DNA from 2 places in the Paenibacillus sp. FSL H3-0457 genome. Region 1 is predicted to be linked to the other one. Evidence: riboswitches for the same ligand, from Rfam matches in the RefSeq annotation. Region 1 holds a riboswitch; the other holds the start of a gene.
The links. Region 1 has a riboswitch for ZMP and ZTP ahead of MHH25_RS28035 (TIGR01440 family protein). Riboswitches for the same ligand answer to the same signal wherever they lie in the genome.

Region 1 (11,178 bases):
CGTAAGCCTCCCGCTTATTTCGGCTGAATTTCATATTCGACGTTGATGATGCCGCTAGGCATCTATCGTAATCAAAAGCGTACTTTTTGAACAACCTCTTATATTGAATATGGATATGAACTAACCTACTTGAAGTTTAGGAATGATGATATATGAGCAGAGAAAACGAACCAGTGCAACACACCTCTGAGATGAGGGATGGTAGAGAAGAACGTGATATGAAAGCTCCGGGAGAGCTGGTCACCGAGATGTGGGATGTACGTGTCTTGGTGAGCGCTGAGAACGATCACGGATTGGGTAATATTGAATTATTGGATGTGAAAAAGGGGAGCGCCGATCAACAGGCGCTCGCCGACTTGCAGGCTGCCGCAGCCTGCATTCGTCAAGGTCAGACGGTGGCCTTTCCGACCGAGACGGTCTATGGCTTGGGTGCTGATGCGCGTAGCACAGCAGCCGTGGAGGCTGTATTTGTCGCTAAAGGCCGACCTTCCGACAATCCACTGATTGTGCATATCGCGCACCGTGACCAGTTGGATACGCTGGTCACGGAAGTGAACGAAACGGCGGAAGCGCTGATGGCGGCCTTCTGGCCGGGACCACTGACGCTGGTGCTGCCGGTTAGGCCAGGGGCGGTGTCCCCGCGTGTCACCGCCGGTCTGGACACGGTGGCCGTGCGCATGCCGGACCACCCGGTGGCCTTGCAGTTGATCGCCGCGGCGGCATGCCCTGTGGCTGCGCCAAGCGCCAACCGCTCCGGGCGGCCAAGCCCCACACTCGCGTCTCATGTGCGCGAGGATCTGGATGGCCGCATCGGCGGCATTGTGGACGGCGGCCCCACCGGGGTGGGCGTCGAGTCCACGGTTGTGCAGGTCGGTGACGACGGTAGCGTCACCATCCTGCGCCCTGGCGGCATTACGGCGGAACAACTGTCCGCCGTTGCCGCCCGTGTCGCCACGGACCCCGCGCTACTCGCGGAGGGGCCCGATGGCGTGGGCAGCCCGGCGCCGCGCTCGCCGGGCATGAAGTACACGCACTACGCACCCGCAGGGGCGCTGTGCGTGGTAGAGGGGCCGCCCGCAGCGGTGGCGGCCTGGATCAGCGCCGCCCTCGCAGAGGCGGCGCAGCGCGGAGAGCGCACCGCTGTGCTGGCGTTCGCCGAGCACGCGGAGCAGTACCGCGCCGATGCCGTGTTCTCGCTGGGCGACGCCAGCGAGCTGGAAGAAGCAGCGCGCCGGCTATACGCCGCGCTGCGCAGTTGCGATGAGCAAGGCGCCACATATATTGTGGCTGAAGCCTGCTCACGCGAAGGGCTGGGAGCAGCCGTCATGAATCGGCTGCTCAAGGCTGCGGGGAACCAACTCATACAAGTTGGCAACCAGCAACCCTCATAACCTCTCCTGATCATACAGTCAGGAGAGTAATCACTCTTTTTCCAAAACAAAATCAAGATTCTATAAAGCCAGCATCTGACCAGAGATCCGTCGCCGTTTGCCTTTCATCGGTCATGTTTAGGTCCTTGTCCGCATATCGTGTACAAGAACCTTTACGTGACTTGGGGGTATGGGGATGTGGGATGTGTCTGTCCATGTAGGGCAGTTGGTAACCATTTTGATCATGGCTATTGCGCTTGGCCTCGATGCGTTCTCACTCGGGATCGGAATTGGCATGAAGGGCATTCGGCTGCGGGATGTATTGCGAATCAGTATTGTAACGGCGCTATTTCATATCATCATGCCGCTCATCGGCATGTATATGGGCAAATACGTCAGTTCCCTGCTCGGTGACATTACGACGTATGCGGCAGGTGGATTGCTTGTTTTGCTGGGTGCTCATATGATTCTGAATGCATTCCGTGAAGGCGATACAAAGCTGGTGGACCACCGTTCCCTGCTCGGCGTTGTTTTGTTCTCCCTCAGCGTAAGTGTGGATTCATTCTCCGTTGGCGTTTCCTTAGGGATGTTCAGCAGTGATCTGATCTTAACTGTACTTGCTTTCGGTGTGTGTGGCGGGGTGATGTCGGTTATGGGGCTGTTATTAGGCCGTCGGGTGAGTCAGAATCTCGGGGATTACGGCGAAGCTATTGGTGGCGCAATCTTGCTTGCGTTTGGACTTTTGTTTATATTTTAGAATAAAACTTGAGATATCATATCATTCGCATCATATGTAAAATGGGGAGGCTAACACAATGAAACATATTTTATTCGTATGTACAGGAAATACGTGCCGCAGCCCCATGGCAGAGGGGCTTTTGCGAAAACTGGCATCGGAGCGTGGCATTCAGGTAGAAGTTCGTTCCGCAGGTGTGGCAGCAACGTCGGGTATGCCGATCTCTCGTCATGCTGAAGCGGTTTTGAGAGATCATAACGTTGAAGGTCCACCTCATTCCACACAGCTTAGCTCTAACCTGGTAGGTTGGGCCGATCTGGTTCTTACATTAACACGGAGTCATAAGCAGCATGTCATGCAGGTTTTTCCCGATTCAGTCCACAAAACCTATACATTGAAAGAATATGTGGAGGATGATGAACAGGTATTAAGTGATGTTCAGGAGTTGGACAGCCTGTTTGCAACGCTGGAGATGAAACGTGCCCTTGGCCAAGAGATCCTGGCATCGGAGCGTGAGCGAGCCATTGAGATTAGACAACGAATTCCAAGTTTCGACATCTCCGATCCGTTTGGGGGAAGTCGTGATGATTACAATATAGCTGCAGCTGAGATTCGGACGGCATTGGACCGGCTTTTGGATAAGCTGGGATAATTCTGATCCTGCGAGGCAGGTTATAGAAATAGGACACGTGATGTAAATTAACCGTTGATTTTAGCCGCGGGTTGTTTTATGATGAAGGGGAAAACAGGGATCCGGTGTAACTGGCGACGAAGTGGGCATAACCACGATGGAGCACCGGAACAAACGGCCGGTCGCCTGGGCAAAAGAGCAATTCTGCGTTACCCGCAGACTGCTCTTTTTTTCGTCTTTCATCTGATTATTCGCTATAATAGTACCTGAGATGCCGTGCAAGAATACGAAGGAACCAAGAGACAGCGGGCATGATTTTATCGGGAGGCGATGATAGGATGACTATAGAGTTAGATTCGGAACAACCCGGATTGCAGGAACAGACCGCGTCTATTCTGCATGAACTGGCGCTTGCCGGACAGCTTGGACCTGGACAGATCGTTGTGATCGGTACAAGCACAAGTGAAGTCGCAGGCGCTCGGATTGGTACGAGTGGTGCCATTGAAGTGGCGCAGCAGCTTCTTGCGGGTATACGCGAGGTGCAGGAAGAGTTCGGTTTTGACACGGTATTCCAATGTTGTGAGCATCTGAACCGTGCGCTGGTAATGGAACGTTCTGTGCTTACTCGACTTGGATTGACCGAGGTTGGTGCAGTACCCGTGCCCAAGGCCGGAGGTTCAATGGCATCCGCAGCATATCGTTCGCTGACCGATCCATGCCTGGCTGAACATGTGCAGGCCCATGCGGGACTGGACATTGGGGAGACGATGATTGGGATGCATCTCCGGCATGTAGCCGTACCCTATCGTACAGCGCTCCGCTATGTTGGAGATGCTCGTGTAACCACAGCGTTGACTCGTCCGAAGTTGATTGGCGGCGAACGCGCGGTGTATCGTATGGAAGAACAACCAGATTCGACATTTTGTGACTAACATATAAAGCGAGACTAATTGGGTTACACTTCTGACTTTGATTGCATCACCATCTTCCGATCGCTGTTATCCCCAGATTTTTTTATTCCCTATTTAAAGGGGAAATCCGGTGATAAAGGCGACCACTTCGTTTCTTCAGATTGGTGTTGCACTCGCCGTTTTCGTGTAAACATTAGTTTCACTTTATAACTTCACTTATACCTGGGAGGAATTTAATCATGGAACAATTGCGCAAGAATGACCCGGCAGTACTGGAAGCGATGAATCTTGAACTGAAACGTCAACAGAACAACATCGAACTGATCGCATCCGAGAACATCGTAAGTGAAGCAGTAATCGAAGCAATGGGATCTGTTCTGACCAACAAGTACGCTGAAGGATATCCAGGTAAACGTTACTATGGCGGTTGTGAGCATGTGGACATCGTTGAAGACATCGCGCGTGATCGTGCAAAAGAATTGTTCGGAGCAGAACACGTGAATGTTCAACCTCACTCCGGTGCACAAGCGAACATGGCAGTTTATCTTGCAGCGTTGAAACCTGGTGATACTGTACTTGGTATGAACCTTGCCCATGGTGGACACCTCACACACGGTAGCCCGGTTAACGCATCTGGTTTGCTGTACAACTTTGTAGCATACGGCGTACAGGAAGATACATTCCTGATTGATTATGATGAAGTACGCAAAGCGGCTTTCAAACACCGCCCTCGTCTGATCGTTGCAGGTGCAAGTGCATATCCGCGTACCATTGATTTTGAAAAGCTGGCTTCCATCGCCAATGATGTAGGCGCTTTGTTCATGGTGGACATGGCTCACATCGCAGGACTGGTTGCTGCGGGTTTGCATCCAAACCCGGTTCCACATGCGCATTTCGTAACAACAACCACACACAAAACGCTGCGTGGACCTCGTGGTGGTATGATTCTGTGCCGCAAAGCGTGGGCAGCAGCGATTGATAAAGCCGTATTCCCAGGTTCCCAAGGTGGACCTCTGATGCACGTGATCGCTTCCAAAGCGGTAGCATTCGGAGAAGCTTTGCAACCATCGTTCAAAACGTATGCAGAGAATGTCGTGAAAAACGCACAGGTTCTGGCTGAAACACTGATCGCTGAAGGATTGAACATCGTATCTGGTGGTACAGATAACCACTTGATGCTGATCGACACACGCAGTGTGAACATCACAGGTAAGGAAGCTGAGCATGTGCTTGATTCCATCGGTATTACCGTGAACAAAAATGCCATTCCATTTGACCCTACAAGCCCGTTTGTAACGAGTGGTATTCGAATTGGTACACCTGCTGCAACTTCCCGTGGCATGAACGAAGAAGCGATGGTAGCGATCGGTAAGATCATTGCCAAAACGCTGAAAAATCCTAAAGATACAGCGAAGCTGGATGAAGCCCGTGCAGAAGTGACTGCACTGACAGACCAATTCCCGCTCTATACAGATCTTAAATACTAAAAAACTTTGCTAATGGTGTTTGTATTTGAGATGTTCTTAAAATGGGATACAAAAAAACGAAGCAGACAGAATGAGACCGCAGAAGCGAAGCGTTCGCCTTTATCCCCGGATTTTTCCCTTGTTAAAAGGAGAATAAAAAAAATCTGGGGATAACAGCGATCGAAGGATCATTCTGTAGGCGGAGTGCCATTGTATTCATCATTTTCATTTTCTTAACGACATAACAGCAGGAGCAAAACAGGACCGGAAGACTCATTTTCCGGTCCTGTTTTTTATAGGATTCGGTAATCTGTAATGATTGGGTGCCCTTTGATGGTGTAATTCGTTGTTGGTGATGATATAATATACAGGATTTATCGAGCCCATGAATGGTGGCTAGGTATATTTGGAAATGCTGAACATGAAGAACTTACCGGAGGGACAAATTAGATGGGAAAATTAGTAATATGTGATCACCCTTTGATTCAACACAAACTGACGTTTATACGCGACATGCGTACGAATACGAAAGATTTTCGTGAATTGGTGGATGAAGTAGCAACGTTGATGGCTTATGAGATTACAAGAGATGTTGAACTGGAAACGATTGATGTACAGACACCTGTAGCTGCAACACAAGGTAAAGTCATCTCTGGACGTATGCTCGGACTGGTGCCGATTCTGCGCGCAGGACTCGGAATGCTGGATGGCGTTGTGAAATTGTTGCCAGCGGCAAAAGTTGGACATGTTGGTCTGTTCCGTGACCCGGAAACACTGCAACCGGTAGAATACTACACCAAACTGCCTACAGACGTAACAGAGCGTCAATTGATTGTAATTGATCCGATGCTGGCAACGGGTGGTTCGGCAATTGCAGCTATTGACGTGCTCAAAAAACGTGGCTGTACCCAAATTAAAATGATGAACCTGGTTGCAGCACCGGAAGGCGTAAAAGCTGTGCAAGATGCACATCCCGATGTGGACATCTATGTAGCAGCATTGGACGACCGTCTGGATGATCATGGTTATATCGTTCCAGGGCTTGGAGATGCAGGAGACCGTCTATACGGCACTAAATAAGCATATTGCATGCGGAGTAGAAAAGGGGCTTTGCTCGAATGTCCAACAAAATTAAAGTCATGACGATCTTCGGGGTGCGTCCGGAAGCCATCAAGATGGCTCCGCTTATTTTAGAATTGCAGAAACACCCTGAGTCTATTGAATCTATTGTTTGCGTAACTGCGCAGCATCGCCAGATGTTGGATCAGGTACTTGAAGTTTTCGACATTCATCCCGATTATGATCTGGATGTGATGAAGGACCGTCAGACATTGAATGAAATTACAATTCGTGTGCTTGGCGGTCTGGAACCGGTGTTAGCCGAAGCTAAGCCAGATATTGTACTGGTTCATGGGGATACATTAACTACCTTTGTAGCGAGCTACGCAGCATTCTTGCAACAGATTCAGGTAGGACATGTGGAAGCGGGGCTGCGGACGTGGAACAAGCTGTCTCCATATCCGGAAGAGATGAACCGTCAGCTGACGGGAGTACTGGCTGATCTACACTTTGCGCCTACGGATTGGTCTTCTTCCAATCTTGCCAAAGAAAATAAATCGGAGTCTAGTACGTACGTCACAGGCAACACGGTAACAGATGTGTTTCAATATACAGTACGGGAGGACTACACACACCCGGTACTTGATTGGGCCCAGGGCAAACGCCTTGTGCTGATGACAGCTCATCGCCGTGAATCTCAGGGCGAGCCTCACCGCAACATTTTCCAGGCCGTCAAACGGATTGCCGACGAATTCGAAGATATTGCCATCGTGTACCCGGTGCATCCAAGTCCTGCTGTGAAGGAGCCGGCTCACGCGATTTTGGGGAATCATCCCCGTATTCAATTAATTGATCCACTAGACGTGGTGGATTTGCATAACTTTTACCCGCACACTCACTTGATTTTGACCGATTCAGGCGGTTTGCAGGAAGAAGCGCCTTCGTTTGGTGTGCCTGTGCTCGTATTGCGCGATACAACAGAACGCCCGGAAGGTATTGAAGCCGGAACGCTGGAATTGGTAGGTACCGAAGAGGAACTTGTGTATGAACGGACCAAAGCTCTGCTTACAGACAAAACCCTGTATGAAAGCATGAGTCAGGCTGCCAATCCATACGGTGATGGACATGCTTCGGAAAGAATTGTCAATGCGATTCTGCACCATTTTGGTGTAAATAGTGAGCGTCCGGAATCATTTCACAGAAAATTCAAAAAATAATACATTTTTTCTGACGGATTTATAAAGGGCAAGCATACAGTTAAACTGTACGGTTTACGCGGGTTTATGGGCTTTGAGGGTCTGTATTCCCGTCGTTTTCCCCTTTAAAACGCTAAAATCATTCAATTGACAAAGGCTCTCATCATTCAGTAAAATTAACTGGGATTGCAAGGGTGGCGTGGAAAATGGCCGATTCGAACAAACCAAATTCATCCCGTAACCATGACGATAATGTATGGAAAGCGATGGGACTCGTGACAGCTTTTGGGATCGAGGTTGCCATTCTCGCTGTTGCCGGATATTACGCTGGCTCCTGGTTGGACAAGACCATCGGAGGTAACGGAATATGGATCGCCGTAAGCGTTCTCTTTTTTCTTGCGGCAGGCGGTGTAAGCATCTACTTTATCGCGAAAAAATTCATGGGGGAAAGTGATGAGTGAACTAACCAGATACCGCAGATCGATGACTGTTTTCATCATGTACTTTCTTATGATTTGTTTTCTCGCAGCGGCCTTTATGCCACGTGTGGAGACAATTGCTTTGGGACTGGCCCTGGGTACAGGAATTAGCTGGATCAATGCATTTTACTTGGGCTACAAAGTAAGGAAAATGTCTGATGATGCGGCAGAAGGTAACTTGAAGCGTGTGAACCTGGGATTTTTGACAAGAGCGGCACTCGCTGTGCTCGGTATATTCATATCGATGCGCTTTCCGCAGTACTTCAATACATATGCGGTTGCAGGCGGTCTCGTCATTGCACAATTTTCCTTACTGATTATAGGGATTGTCCATTCCCGCAGAGCAGAATGATGTTAAGGGCTGCAGCTTTCAAGTCGAGAAAGGGGTGAGAAAAATATGCATGAAGCTCCAATTATTATGCTTGGCGGATTTCGACTGGATCTATCGGTTCTGTTGATGCTGGTAGTTACAGGTGCAATTGTTTTTATTTTTGCTGTACTGGCAACACGGAGATTATCCGTTGAAAATCCCGGCAAGCTGCAAAATTTTATGGAGTGGGCAGTAGAATTCGTCCGCAATCTGATTTCCAGCACAATGGATATGAAGAAAGGTAAACATTTTATCTCTCTCGCTCTTTCCATGATTATGTTCATTTTTGTAGGGAACATGCTCGGCCTTCCGCTCGTGGCTGTATCTGAGGTAACAGATGTTAATCAGGCACAGGTATTCGGTAAGCCGATTGTTACAGCGGTGGAGGCGTTTGAAAAAGCGCATGCCAAGGACCCTGAAGCACACCCACACGTTGAATTGGCTTGGTGGAAATCACCAACAGCCGACTTGTCTGTAACGATGGGACTAGCTCTTGTAGCGTTCCTTGTATCTCATGGACTAGGATTGTTCCGCAACACAAAAGGATATCTCCAGCATTACCTGAAGCCATTCGCCTTGTTCTTGCCAATCAACTTGATTGAGACGGCATCCAAGCTGTTGACACACGGTATGCGTCTATTCGCGAATATCTTCGCGGGTGAGGTACTGATCGCAACGATCCTGAAACTGACCACATTTAAAGTGTTTGGTGCTATTGCAGCGATTCCGCTACTTATGGTGTGGCAAGGCTTTAGTATCTTTATCGGCGCGATCCAGGCATTTGTGTTTGTTATCTTGATGATGGTGTACATTTCACAGAGCATCGAGACGCACGACGAGCATTAAGTTTCAAGCCCTACGAAGATTTCTTCACCAGGCTGAACAATAAAAAATTCGATTTATCATTTTAAGGAGGATATACAAATGGGAGCAATGGCATTAATCGCAGCAGCAATTGTTGCAGGACTGGGCGCGTTTGGCGCAGGTATTGGTAACGGTATGGTAATCAGCAAAACGGTGGAAGGTATTGCCCGTCAACCAGAAGCTAAATCCACTCTTCAAACAACAATGTTTATCGGTGTAGGTTTGATCGAGGTATTGCCGATCATCGGTGTGGTACTCGCGTTCATGTTCTACGGTATGGCTTAATTAAATTTTAAAGGTTTGGCGGGGAAGGCCATAGCCATCCGCGCCTTCTTTTTAGGTAATGTCCGTTCTAACGGATGACGTTTCAAGGATACCTCCAGGAAGGAGTGAACAGATTGAGTTTCATATGGGAAAATACGCTTCTTGCGATTGTTGCATTTGCAATTTTATATTGGCTGCTTAGCCGTTATGCCTTCGGGCCTTTGTTCTCCATTATGGAAAAACGTCGTGAACTCGTGATGACGCAGATGAATGAGGCTGCACAGACTCGGGAACAGGCCATTGCCTATGTGGAGGAACAAAAACAAGCTCTTGAGCAAGCACGTCAAGATGCTTACGACATCATTGAACAGTCCAAACAAACGGGTGGCAAACAAGCTGAATCGATTTTGGCTGATGCAAAAGCTGAAGCTAATCGTCTGAAAGACGATGCAGTACGCGAAATCGAGAGCGAGAAGAACAAAGCAGTCGCAGCACTTCGCAGCGAACTGGGTACAGCTTCCGTTCAGATTGCATCCAAGTTGATCAAAAAAGAAGTTGAGAACGGTCCTGCACAAGAAGAGCTTGTGAACCAATACCTCAATGAGGTAGGAGGCCGACAATGAGCCGCGATACGATTGTTGCCAAGCGTTATGCGAAAGCATTGTTCGAAGTTGCTCTTCAGCAACAGCAGGTGCTTGAGGTTGAACAGGAACTGGTTGCAGTAGTCAGTGCATTGACCGGAGATGCAGATATCGAGAAATTTATCGTATCCCCTAATATTTCTGATGAAGCCAAGCAGAACGTGATTCACTCAAGTCTTGATGGCAAGGTATCCGATTCAGTCCTTCGTACAGTCTTGTTGTTGATTGAGCGCGGACGCGTTGAATTGCTGGGAGACTTGCTGAATGATTATCGGAAGATCCAAGGTGAGTCGCTGGGCATCGCTGATGCACGTGTCTATTCGACTTATGCGTTGAATGATGAAGAAAAAGAAGCGGTAGCCCGTGAATTCGGTGGCCGTGTGAATAAAAAGATTCGTATCGAGAACATTGTTGATCCGACTCTGCTGGGCGGATTGAAAGTCGCCATTGGCGATACGATCTATGACGGCAGCTTGGCTGGCAAGCTCGAACGTCTTGAGCAGTCTTTTAACAGACGAGTACAGTAGATTGGGGTGAGGACACTTGAGTATCAAACCAGAAGAAATCAGTACATTAATTAAGAGCCAAATCGAACAATACAAGACCGATATCGATGTAGTCGAAGTCGGAACGGTAATCGAGGTTGGTGATGGTATTGCTCGTGTTTACGGACTTGAGAACGTCATGTCCAACGAGTTGGTTGAATTCCCAAGCGGTGTTATGGGACTCGCCATGAACGTCGAAGAAAGCAATGTCGGTGTCGTTATCCTGGGACCTTACTACGATATTCGTGAAGGTGACCAAGTGAAACGTACTGGTCAAATCATGCAAGTGCCTGTAGGCGAAGCATTGATTGGACGCGTTGTGAACCCGCTCGGTATTCCTGTAGATGGCAAAGGGCCAATCGCTACAACGGAATTCCGTCCGGTTGAAGGTAAAGCACCAGGCGTAATGGATCGTAAATCGGTTCATGAGCCGATGCAAACAGGGATCAAAGCCATTGATGCAATGGTTCCAATCGGTCGCGGACAACGGGAGTTGATCATCGGTGACCGTCAAACAGGTAAAACATCCATCGCGATTGATGCGATCTTGAACCAAAAAGGTAGCGGCATGAAGTGTATCTATGTGGCTATTGGTCAGAAACAGTCTACGGTTGCTCAAGTTGTGGAAACTCTTCGTCGTAAAGGC
Region 2 (11,178 bases), 2.6 Mb from region 1:
CGGCTCGTGGACAAATGCTCTTGCTGCCGAAGTCCGCTGCTTCTGACCCCCTGAAATCTCAGATGGATACTTGTCTTTCAATTCGTAGATTCCCAGTTCACGGGCGATCTGTTCAAACTTCTGGTGTGCCTCCTGCTTTGGAATGCTCGTGATCGAGAGCGGTAATAATACATTTTCCTTTACCGTAAGGGTATCCAGCAGATTATATTCCTGAAAAATAAAGCCCAAATGATGTTTGCGGAACTCAGCCAGCTGTTTCTCCTTCATTCCGGTGAATTCCTTGCCCTCAATATCAATCGTGCCCTGGCTCACCCGATCAATGGAGGAAAGTACATTAAGCAGCGTTGTTTTACCCGAACCCGAAGGCCCCATAATACCAACAAACTCTCCCTTGCTTACCCCAAGATCAATTCCCTTCAGCACTTCCTGTTTATTTAATTTATTACCATAGACTTTATGAATTTTTTTGGCTTCCAGTATCCACATATCCCGCTCACTCCTCTTAGATCTTCTGCAAAATGCTCGTGTCTATATCATAATCGGGATGTGCAGTGTTATCGTGTGATTCACCGAACAAAACCAAAAAGCATGTGACATTGTTGTCACACGCCTGCAAGATGCACCATGTCGTTTTTTCGCGGAAAAGTAAGTGTGACGGTTGTGCCCTCGCCAAGAGAAGATTCTACATGAATGTTCACATGAAGCGTCTGGACCACCTGACGAACCAGATACAGCCCCATCCCGGTAGCCGCTCCATCCATTCTGCCTCGGGTAGACGTAAATCCTTTATCAAATATACGCGGCAGATCTTGAGTCTCAATCCCTCGCCCGTGATCCTGAATCATGAGTATGATGTGTCCATCCTGTTCCCAACTTTCAATGAGGATGTCCGATGAATCGCTATATTTCACCGCATTGCTCAACAACTGCCGGAGGATGAAGCCTAACCATTTGCTGTCTGTGAGCACGCGCGATACCATTAAAGACACATCAAAGCCAATGCCTTTGGAAATGCACCACGATTTCAAAGCTCGTATCTCGCTATTCAATACTGGTTCAAGTTCCGTCTCTTCGATGAACAGATCATTATGCATAAACGGAATACGCTTCTGATGAAGCTGCTGATCCAGCAACTGATGAATTCGTAACCATTCATATGTCATTTGGCTCTGTAACTTGTCATCTGGCAAGCGCTCGATCATCAGTTGCAACGCAGTCAGTGGGGTCTTCACCTCATGAATCCAGGACAACATCTCGTCCTTCTCCTGTTCCAGAGCGATAAAATGATGTGAAGACTCCTTACGATACCGCTGTGTCTGGGAACTGACGGCCTCATGTACAATCTGCTCATATGGACTTTCGGCGATATCAAGTTCTCCCAGATCATAGGTATGATCCCAGATGCTCAACTTTTTATAGAAACGGGTCTCTTTCAGGTATCTCGCCCAGATAAAAACAAGGCATACCACCACATTCAGTCCTACGATATACACCACAGATTGGAATGGAATGGACGAGTCCAGGTAGGCCACCAATAAAATAATAAGTTGCATGCTTACCAGTAGCCATAACCAACTAGCCCTTTCTCGTATGTACTTTCCGATCATGCTTCTGCCTCTTCCGTTGCCATGTACCCCTGACCTACTTTGGTTTCAATGTAACGCTCCAAGCCGATGGGTTCAAGCTTCTTCCGTAACCGATTAACGTTAACCGTCAGCGTATTGTCGCTCACGAAATGCTCATGATCCCACAAGCTCCGGATGAGGTCCTCACGGGTAACAATCTGATTTTTATGCTCGACCAGCACTTTAAGAATGAACATTTCGTTTTTGGTCAACAGGACAGATTCATCCCCGCAGGTCAACGTATTTTTCACATATTCAATAGCAGCACCACGCCAGGTTCGAAGTTCAATATGCTCTGTATTATAGTTATACACCCTCCGCAAAGTCGCTTGGATCTTGGCAATCAATACATCGAAGTGAAAAGGCTTCTGGATAAAATCATCTGCCCCCAAATGCATGGACATAACCATATCCGCAGGATGATCCCGTGAGGACAAAAAGATAATCGGCACATTGGAGTGCGAACGAATGATCCGGCACCAATGGAACCCGTCATATTGGGGTAACTGAATATCTATAATGACCAGTTGCGGCTGAATTACGCTGTACTCCTGCAATACCTTTCCAAAATCCTGCACACCATACACATCATATGACCATTGGGACAAACGTTCCTTGATTTCACTGAATAACGACTCGTCGTCTTCAATGAGCATAATTTTAAACAAGAGATTCACCACGTTTCTGATCTTCTAAGGTTGAATAAGGTAATTAGACTCCGTTGTTGCAGGATCACCTTTACCGTTACGAATCGTTCTTCCGATCGCTGATTCCAGTGTACAGGGAAGTTGGGCTTATATCAAAAGGTATCCATACTTCGTAAAGATAACAAGCCGAAATACGTATATCCTATTAGCTCTCAATAGTGTGTATTACATGGCTTGCATCACTCTGTGCGTCCATCCGCTCGATCAACTGCATCGCTACGTCTCGTGGCGATCTTAATTGGCCTGCTTCATATACTTGATTGAACATACCTGCAAGGGCGAACTCCTCTGCACTTTTGCCTCGTGCAACAGCCTGCAATTCCGTATCGACCATCCCCGGATCAAAAGCAATAATCTCAACAGGGTTCTGTTGGCCCGTTTGCTCCAAAGATACGCATTGGGTGAACATGTTCATACCTGCCTTGGATGTACAGTACACTGCCATTGAAGGCGCGGGATAACTTCCCGAACCCGATGAGAGATTAACAATTTTACGTCTGGCGGACAGGTGATTTGTTTGTTGAATAAAAGAGGAACTTAATATCATTGGTGCTGCGAGACTGATGTTGAGACTTTGACTTATCTCTGCCGCACTGCACTGATCGATAGGTTTTAGAGGCTCCAGCATCGCTGCATTATTAATGAGTCCAATGAATTCAGCTTCCTGAGAAGGTATTTGGTCCAATATGCGTGTAATCAAATCATCGATCCCATTCAGGTCGGCAAGATCATACTGAACATGGCGGTAACGCCCGCTACATTCCTCGCTTGATTCCAACAGATCCGAACCCCCGCGTGAAATACCGTAAACGTAATCCCCCTTAGCCAATAATAACTCTGCAAGTTGTAAACCGATCCCTTTGGATGTGCCTGTAATGATAAAGTGTCTTTTTCCTGTTTCTGTTCCCATTCCGATACCACTCCTCCTCTATTTTCAATGCATGTTTATTTCACTATTCTTACTAGTTTTTCTTTCTCCACAACGTGGCCCAGAGAAAAGGTACACCAAAATACGGTTCATGTTGCTCCAGCGACTTCATTGCACGGAACTCCACACATTCAAAGCCATCTTCCAGCATGTAGCGAAGCTTCTCCTCCGTGAACGCAAGACCACCGCGCATCGACTTCTCTTGATACACCTGCCAATCATTCATAACGATCTCAGGCCCACCAATATCGCCAAAACAAGGAGCAAAACAAGTCATTCCAAAGTATCCTCCAGGCCGGAGTGCATTGTGGATCATCTCTATGTAGGGAATGCGCTGATGTGGCAACAGATGGTGCAGACAACCCGAGTCGTAGACAAGATCATATTCTTGCTCTGGGGACAATTCGAACACAGATCGACATTCAAAATGCACGTCCAGTTGCTCCTCTGCCGCCCTCTCTTTAGCCCAAGCAATAGCTGTCTCCGAAAGATCATAAGCATCTACCTGATATCCTTGGCGGGTTAAATACAACGCATTTCTCCCCGGGCCACACCCCAGTTCCAGTGCCTTGCCGCAGCTCAGCAGACCTGCGTTCACATGTTCTACCAGATTCTCATCCGGTTTGTTTGGGAAAAAGGGTATTGGTCTGTTCCGATCCTCATAGAAAGGTTCCCAAAATTGCTTGGCAGATCTGAAGTCCGCATCGAGCATATCATATAGGTCCTGTACACTTTTAATCGTCTTTTCCACAACCACATTCCTCCTTAACTGCTCCATTCAAACCTTCATTTTCGACTATTCATTCCTCGGCATTTTCGTTAAATCAGCCACACTCTATTATAACATTTTTACCCAGTAGTTCTCTATTTTTCTTGCGTTTTTCTACTCCAAAACATAAGCTTTTTCCCAACAAAAAAACGACCGACATGAATGTCGACCGCTTGCAATGGTGCTGTTTTAAGTTGTAACTTACTTCGCCCGTTCCAAAACTGCAAAGTAATTTCCTTCGTTATCAGCAAAGTTGAAGACACGCCCCGTTGGCATCTCGACAATCTCTCCAACCGTTACATGTTTACCAGCCAAGTCGGCATATAACTGATCCAGATTTTCGGTGAAGAACATTAAGGAAGGTGTGCCCAGATTTACACCCGCCGACATCCGCTCCACAAACTCCTTGTCATGAAGAATAATGCTCGTCTGCGAATTTGGGGTAGGCGCAATCTCAATCCATCTCATACCCTCGTCAAGGTTTACTTCATCCACAATGTGGAACCCCGCAACTTCCGTCCAAAATGCCAGTGATTCATCCTGATTGTTGACATACAACATAATCTGGCCGACTTTGCTAAACATGCATCATTCACTCCTCTGATCCTCTGATCATCTAATCTCTTAACATCCTGCTTATCATTCCTCAAATTCCAATAGAGTATAACATGCAAGACAGCTTTTTGATCATCTTTCTTTGCAAGTACATGCAACTTAAACTGAAGTACACTTTTATGCTTCCACTACAATTAGTTTTTTGAAGTTCCCTTATAATGTTTTAACAAGTGAAAGTCTATGAAACCCCGAGGTATAATAATTCATATCGACACCTTCTTTTTGAAAATTCATTCGTTCATAAAATACGAGCGCTGCTTCGTTTTCTTCATGATCAAGTGTGTAAAGCATGACATCACCACTGCCGAATTCAGCTATTTTTATACATATTTTTGTAATTAGTCCACGTGCTACTCCCTGTCGAAGGTGTGATTTGCATGTAACAACGCCAACGATTTCATATCGGTTAACAGTAGGCTGAAAGATATAACCAGCATGACCTATGACAACATCTGCTTCGTCAACCATGACATAATAAGCACTGATACGTTCATCCGTCATTTTTAAAAATAAATCCCAGCGCGCAGGATACTGATCGCGTATAAACGAAGGGAATTGAAAATCATGATCCGTCATCATTTTCAGCACCGCTGGCTGATCAATCGCTTGAAAAAGGCGAATAGTCATCTTTTTATCCCCTACCCTTAGTGTGCATGTAGACATCTTTTAAATTACCAGCTTCATAATATGGATACTCTAGTTTTTGTTGAACTTGAAGGACAATCTCCGTAGACGTTAACATTTCGACCAAGTATAGTCCCAGGTCAATGGAAGCCGTAACCCCCGCACCCGTTACCGTATTACCATCACGCACTACACGCGCTGAGATTACTTCTGCACAATAAGGATTCAATAAATCATAAGCAGATGAGTTGGTAGTAGCCCTTTTTCCATTCAGGAAACCTGCTGCCCCCAACAGTAAAGCCCCGGTACAAATAGATATTTTATATGTGACATTTTCTGCTGTTCGGACCCATCGCATAAAATCCTCATCAAATCGAAGCGTTCTAGTTGATAATCCACCAGGAAAAAATACTAGGTCAAAATCCCCTAGATGAGGTAATACTGCATCGGATTTCATTTTCAGCCCACGGTCATCCGAAATTTCCTCCTTATCTGCGCAGAATGTCCATGATACGTTTTCCTTTGCTTTCAGAATCGCTAGCCAAGTCACAGCTTCATAAAATCCAGCTAAATCCATGCTTGTCATTCCATCAAATAAAACAAACGCCATTTTCATTGCCGCCACCAGTCCTTTCGTTCCCTGAATAATAAATAAAGTGTTTGATCAAAAGATCAAACACTTTGCCCAGGCGTACGGCATATAATATATGTGCTCCCTCGTGGTTCACTCTACGTTTACGCCAGTCACACATAACAGATATTTACAACTAATATACATGACATCTTTCATATTGTATATATTATGAAATTATTGCGTGGCTTTTAACTTCTTCGTAAGATAAAGTACAACATCGTCGTCCATAATCGTTTCTTCACCCGGCTGAATGTAATGATCATGTTTGTGTACACCGTGACCGTCTGGTATGTACCCGCGATGGGCATATAGAACTTGCGCTTTGCCATAATCGGAAAACACACCTACACCAATGCCTGCTACATCCGTTCGTTCCAGCATAACTTCCTCTGCTCGGTCCATCAACCGTGAACCAATACCTTGGCGCTGGAACTTCATTAGTACATTAAAATCGTTAATTTCGGGAATGCCTTGTTCCCTGAAAGACGGGTAGCTGGAATTCCACAATACATTCGCGTATCCGGCAAATTCTCCATTCAACTCGGCTACCAAGGTTACGCGTTCCCCATTCTGTTGTTCAGCCAAGTAATGAAGATACTGCTCAGGGGATCTCCCCCAACCCTGCTCCTGAAACGCCTTTGATATGATTACAGGATCGTTCTCATTTAATAGTCTGATATGTACACTCATTGATGAATCCTCCTTAAAAGATATTTCTAATAGCTATATTCCCAATCTATCCCGAAGCGATGTGATGTGAGCAACATGGTGTTTGCCGTGCCAAGCATACATGCCCAGATTGTAATCCAGTCTTGTCGTTTCTTCCGATGAGGGATGATAAAATTGTTTGGCATAATCTGCATCTGTCAGCGCGTTTAACAGAAACACCCAACGACGATGGAGGGCATCCAGAATCTGAAGCGAGAATTCGACATCCAGGTCTCTTGAATCACTCAGTTCAGCCCAGCGCTCTTCATAATAAGGCCGAATCGTTGGTGTATCCTCTGTCAGCGCCAACTTGAAACGAATCATACTGTTCATATGGCTGTCTGCCATGTGGTGAATAACCTGTTTGAGCATCCATCCACCTTCTCGATACGGTAGACTTAATTGCTCTTCACTCAATCCCTTTACCGCTTCTCGTGCGCGTTCAGGCAACTCAGCAATGTCCTGAATCCACTTCTCCCGTTGTGCCAAAGTAACTTCACCCGTGTGTACAAATGGTCCTATCGGAAATCTTTCATCCATCCATTATTCCTCCTTGTTTACATGATTTAAATAACTTTAAGCAGGATCTACAGGGCATATTCCATAAGCCAACAGTCTCGCATCTGTCCTTCGTGCTGCTCATGTTTCTCCAACAGCTTAATCTTTTGGAAACCACATTTCTCATAACAGGATATCGCTCGCAAGTTCCAGGATTGAGGGTCCATAACCACTTTACGGGCTTGTTTTTCATTAATCAGATAAGCCAGCATGGATTGCATCAACTGTGTACCAATGCCTTTATTCCAGTATTCTACCTCACCAATAAACTGATCCGTTCCATAGATGATCTCATCCGTGTCTCCATAACCATACTCCGTTCGTTCTTCTTCCTCAAGCTCATAGAACTGAATGTATCCAATCGGATGTCCTCCATACTCAACGATACAACGAGTAGCACCATCTTTCTGATTGTAAAAATGCTCTCTCACCTGTTCCAGATCATGCGGCCGATCACGCCCTTCATAGTATTGAAGAACTTCCGGGTCTGACAGCCACTTCACCAGATGTTGTTCATCTTCTGTGTCCAAGAAACGTACAGTGATTTCATTCGATTCATATACATTCATCATTCTGATTACTCCTTATTGATCTCCAGATTCTCACTCGTAACCCAACTCAGATCCTTCCCTAACAAATGCTCGTTGTGAACATAATACACCACGGGGTTCTCAAGCGGCTGAGTCGTTCCATCCAAAGATCTGAGCGTTAACCGCAACTTGTAGCTCCCTATCTCATCAGGTATCGCAAATCCTATCAGATTATCAGTTGATTTCATGGTCTTCCCCTGCGCCTTCAGATACTTTTCCAGAATGACTTGATCAAGATAGGAGCTGCCAACAGACGAAGGCATGTACCACGCATCATCTTGTTCTTCAGTGAATGTGACCCCTTCCCATCCAGGGACAACGGGATACACCATATGCTGGTCCTTGTCTTCTCTTTTTCGCGTTATCTCTAACTCTACCTCAACTACATCCGTATCAATCTGCCTGATTGTGCCTGCCATCACTACATCCTGGGCACTCACACTTGGAATAACATAGCTGTATATGAGCAGAGACACCAAGAGGATTATCGTTATTCCCGTAATCCAAAATATTGTACTTTTACGCATCTGTCTGATCCTCCCGTCTGGTTAATCACACTTCTGGAGTAGCTCCATCTCTGTTAAAAATTGAGTTAACCTATCCAACTCAGGTGATGCCGTCCAATCACTGGTGGTGTTCAATCCATGCTTGATGGTATGTATCGCGCTATGTGCAGACATGTATATATTATGGTGGATTCCAGGTTGGACAATGATGTGCTCTCCTGCACGCATCACTCGAATCGAAAACATCTGATCGTCTCCATAACTGGCATACGCAATCCATCCGGTTTGCACCACATAAAACTCCGTTAGATTGATATGTACATGACTGTTTTGCCATGCTCCGTGGGAAGAAGCAACGGTTCTACAATAATAACTGCCATCTTCTGCTATCATTTTATATTTTTGTTCCCCGTTCGCCATCTGCTCGAAGCTGGTTTTGACACCCGATTCACCATATTTCTGTTCTGAAAATTCTGTGTTCAATCGGCTTCACCTCCTTATGGCCTGCCAAATATACTTGCATTCTCTTACAGCAATTCTACCATCAACCTGGTTCTCCTTCAGCTTAACTTCCAGCTGTTCCCGGTACTCAGGCTGTGTATAATCCGGGTTTCCGGGGATATCGGAGAGAAAGATGGCAAACTCTTTTTCATCTGAGAAAATCATAAGTGCCTCGTTATATTCCTCAATCTTGATCTCCTTAAAAGCATTTCTTTCCAAACGCTCACGTACCTTTGTTATATCCGTATGAATACCAATCATAACTCCACCCTTTTGTAGCAATCTCCCATGCTCAATAATGGAAGTTGGACCTCTGCGATCATAGATCAGACCAAATTGCTTATCTTCAAATGGCATCTTTTCTTTTGTGCTTACACAGACAAATTTCACATTTGTTTTCGTGCTTGAATGAAGACTGTTTTGGGCTATCTTTATCATCTCTTCCGAATTATCAAACCCTATAATGTGATCGGTATATTCCGACATTTTCAACGTAAACTCCCCATGTCCACAGCCTGCATCGAGCACGGATGTATACTGAGGCAGAAGCTTAATCAACCGCTCTTCAAAAATATCTTCAGCAGAGTTACCTTCCAACGTATACAAAGCTCTACCCTTGTATCCCCCATTACGTTGTGCAATCATATCGTACCATTCCATGCTCATAGAGTTCCTCCTGACAAAAATTCCCTTTATTTAAACATTCGACATAGGTACGTCGATTCTCCTGTTTGGATATACGATATATCTTTGCTAAAATATGAAACGCTTCTCTTCCAGCTTCCGTATTAAGGTCGAAGCCGTATGTATCCCATATAATAAACCATCTAATCTGGAGGTCGAGCGCATGTCATTTTTCAAGAAAATGTTAGCCAGTGTAGGTGTTGGAGCAGCCAAAGTAAATACGGAATTGCATACACCAGAGGTCACGCCTGGAGGAATCATCTCGGGGGTTGTGTACATTGAAGGTGGAGATGTGGAACAGAACGTAGATCGAATCTATCTTTCAATTAAAACCCATTACATACGGGAGCACGATGATCGTAAAGTAAAAGAAACAGCCGTTATAGCCAAATATCTACTCACCGAAGGTTTTACATTACAGCCTGGAGCCAAATTGGAGAAAGACTTTTCATTTGACCTGCCAGAAAATCTGCCAATTACACTACATCGTGCAGAGGTATGGGTAGAGACGGGCCTCGATATTCCAAGTGCTGTAGACCCTTCAGACCGGGACAGACTGCATGTTGTTCCTAGCAAAGACATGAACACCGTGCTCGATGCAATTGATATCCTTGGTTTCAAATTGCGTGAAGTGACCAATGACTATGCACCAAAGCTGGGTGGCAATCTGCCATTTGTGCAGGAATTTGAATTTGTACCAACAAACAAATTCCGTGGGCATCTGGATGAGTTGGAAGTGCTGTTCTATCCGATGGGCGATTCGCTGGAGCTGCTATTACAGATCGATCGCCGCGCTCGTGGGCTCAGTGGAATATTCTCGGAAGCGATGGGCACGGATGAAAGTTTTGTCCGCCTGCATCTATATGAAAGACATCTGGCGCGAGGGGCGCATTCTGTCGCTCAAGGACTAGAAGAAATCATTTCCAAACATATCTAATCTATAGTTTGTGTTAACGAATAAAAACCGTCCTCTATCAGACAAATGGTCATACCCCTGTCAAGTAGACAGATGAAAAAAGCTATGCTGCCAGCGCGCATCGATATTCAATCGGTGCGCGCTGTTTGAGTTTGGCTTGAAAGCGTCGGTAGTTGTAATTGTACACGTAATCTTCCACGGCTTGTCGAATCTCGGCTTCTGAATTACACTGGATAAGGTACAGCTTCTCTGTTTTGAGATGCGAAAAGAAAGATTCGATGCATGCGTTATCCAGGCAGGTTGCTTTGCGAGAGTGGCTGCCTTTGACGCCGAATGCTTCTAATCGTGAGTTGTACACCTGAGACGTGTATTGGAAGCCCTGATCCGAATGGAGCACGGCTTCCGAAACGTCTCTTTTTTGTGTCCATTGTTCCACCGTATCCAATACGAGCTGAACATCGTTCCGTTTAGATAATTGCCAAGCGACAATTTCGTTGTTGAACAAGTCTTGAATCACAGACAGGTAAACAAACGTGTTTCCATCCGAAATATAAGTTATATCCGTCACCATTTTTTGCTGAGGTGCTGTGGCATGAAATTTGCGCTTTAGGCGATTCGGATAAATCACAGATGGCGTATAGCTGGACTTCTTCCGCTTCTTGCGAATTACCGATTGGATCGATAGTTCCCGCATGATTCGCCATACTTTCTTGTGATTAACGTTCAGACCAGACTCCCAGAGCGCCGTTGTCATGCGAGGATAACCAAACTCTCGATTTGCAAAATGAATAGCCATCATGCGCTCTTTGATCT

Region 2: it holds a riboswitch for ZMP and ZTP, as region 1 does, so the genes downstream of both, MHH25_RS08650 (DJ-1/PfpI family protein) here and MHH25_RS28035 (TIGR01440 family protein) in region 1, are expected to answer to the same signal.

What each region holds. Positions count from the first base shown of each region.
Region 1 covers NZ_CP150283.1:6,349,623-6,360,800, reverse strand. Annotated here, with positions in the region: gene MHH25_RS28050 (L-threonylcarbamoyladenylate synthase) at 219-1,391, shown strand; gene MHH25_RS28045 (manganese efflux pump MntP family protein) at 1,567-2,127, shown strand; gene MHH25_RS28040 (low molecular weight protein arginine phosphatase) at 2,186-2,758, shown strand; ZMP/ZTP riboswitch at 2,855-2,936, shown strand; gene MHH25_RS28035 (TIGR01440 family protein) at 3,076-3,669, shown strand; gene glyA (serine hydroxymethyltransferase) at 3,888-5,135, shown strand; gene upp (uracil phosphoribosyltransferase) at 5,565-6,194, shown strand; gene wecB (UDP-N-acetylglucosamine 2-epimerase (non-hydrolyzing)) at 6,233-7,390, shown strand; gene MHH25_RS28015 (AtpZ/AtpI family protein) at 7,576-7,830, shown strand; gene MHH25_RS28010 (ATP synthase subunit I) at 7,823-8,200, shown strand; gene atpB (F0F1 ATP synthase subunit A) at 8,246-9,064, shown strand; gene atpE (F0F1 ATP synthase subunit C) at 9,143-9,367, shown strand; gene atpF (F0F1 ATP synthase subunit B) at 9,481-9,969, shown strand; gene MHH25_RS27990 (F0F1 ATP synthase subunit delta) at 9,966-10,514, shown strand; gene atpA (F0F1 ATP synthase subunit alpha) at 10,531-11,178, shown strand, end outside.
Region 2 covers NZ_CP150283.1:1,905,274-1,916,451, reverse strand. Annotated here, with positions in the region: gene MHH25_RS08685 (ABC transporter ATP-binding protein) at 1-486, opposite strand, end outside; gene MHH25_RS08680 (sensor histidine kinase) at 603-1,607, opposite strand; gene MHH25_RS08675 (response regulator transcription factor) at 1,604-2,293, opposite strand; gene MHH25_RS08670 (SDR family NAD(P)-dependent oxidoreductase) at 2,478-3,242, opposite strand; gene MHH25_RS08665 (class I SAM-dependent methyltransferase) at 3,295-4,038, opposite strand; gene MHH25_RS08660 (VOC family protein) at 4,231-4,614, opposite strand; gene MHH25_RS08655 (GNAT family N-acetyltransferase) at 4,798-5,271, opposite strand; gene MHH25_RS08650 (DJ-1/PfpI family protein) at 5,276-5,884, opposite strand; ZMP/ZTP riboswitch at 5,945-6,026, opposite strand; gene MHH25_RS08645 (GNAT family N-acetyltransferase) at 6,077-6,592, opposite strand; gene MHH25_RS08640 (YfiT family bacillithiol transferase) at 6,626-7,150, opposite strand; gene MHH25_RS08635 (GNAT family N-acetyltransferase) at 7,198-7,737, opposite strand; gene MHH25_RS08630 (hypothetical protein) at 7,746-8,285, opposite strand; gene MHH25_RS08625 (hypothetical protein) at 8,307-8,747, opposite strand; gene MHH25_RS08620 (class I SAM-dependent methyltransferase) at 8,754-9,431, opposite strand; gene MHH25_RS08615 (sporulation protein) at 9,613-10,386, shown strand; gene MHH25_RS08610 (IS3 family transposase) at 10,469-11,178, opposite strand, start outside.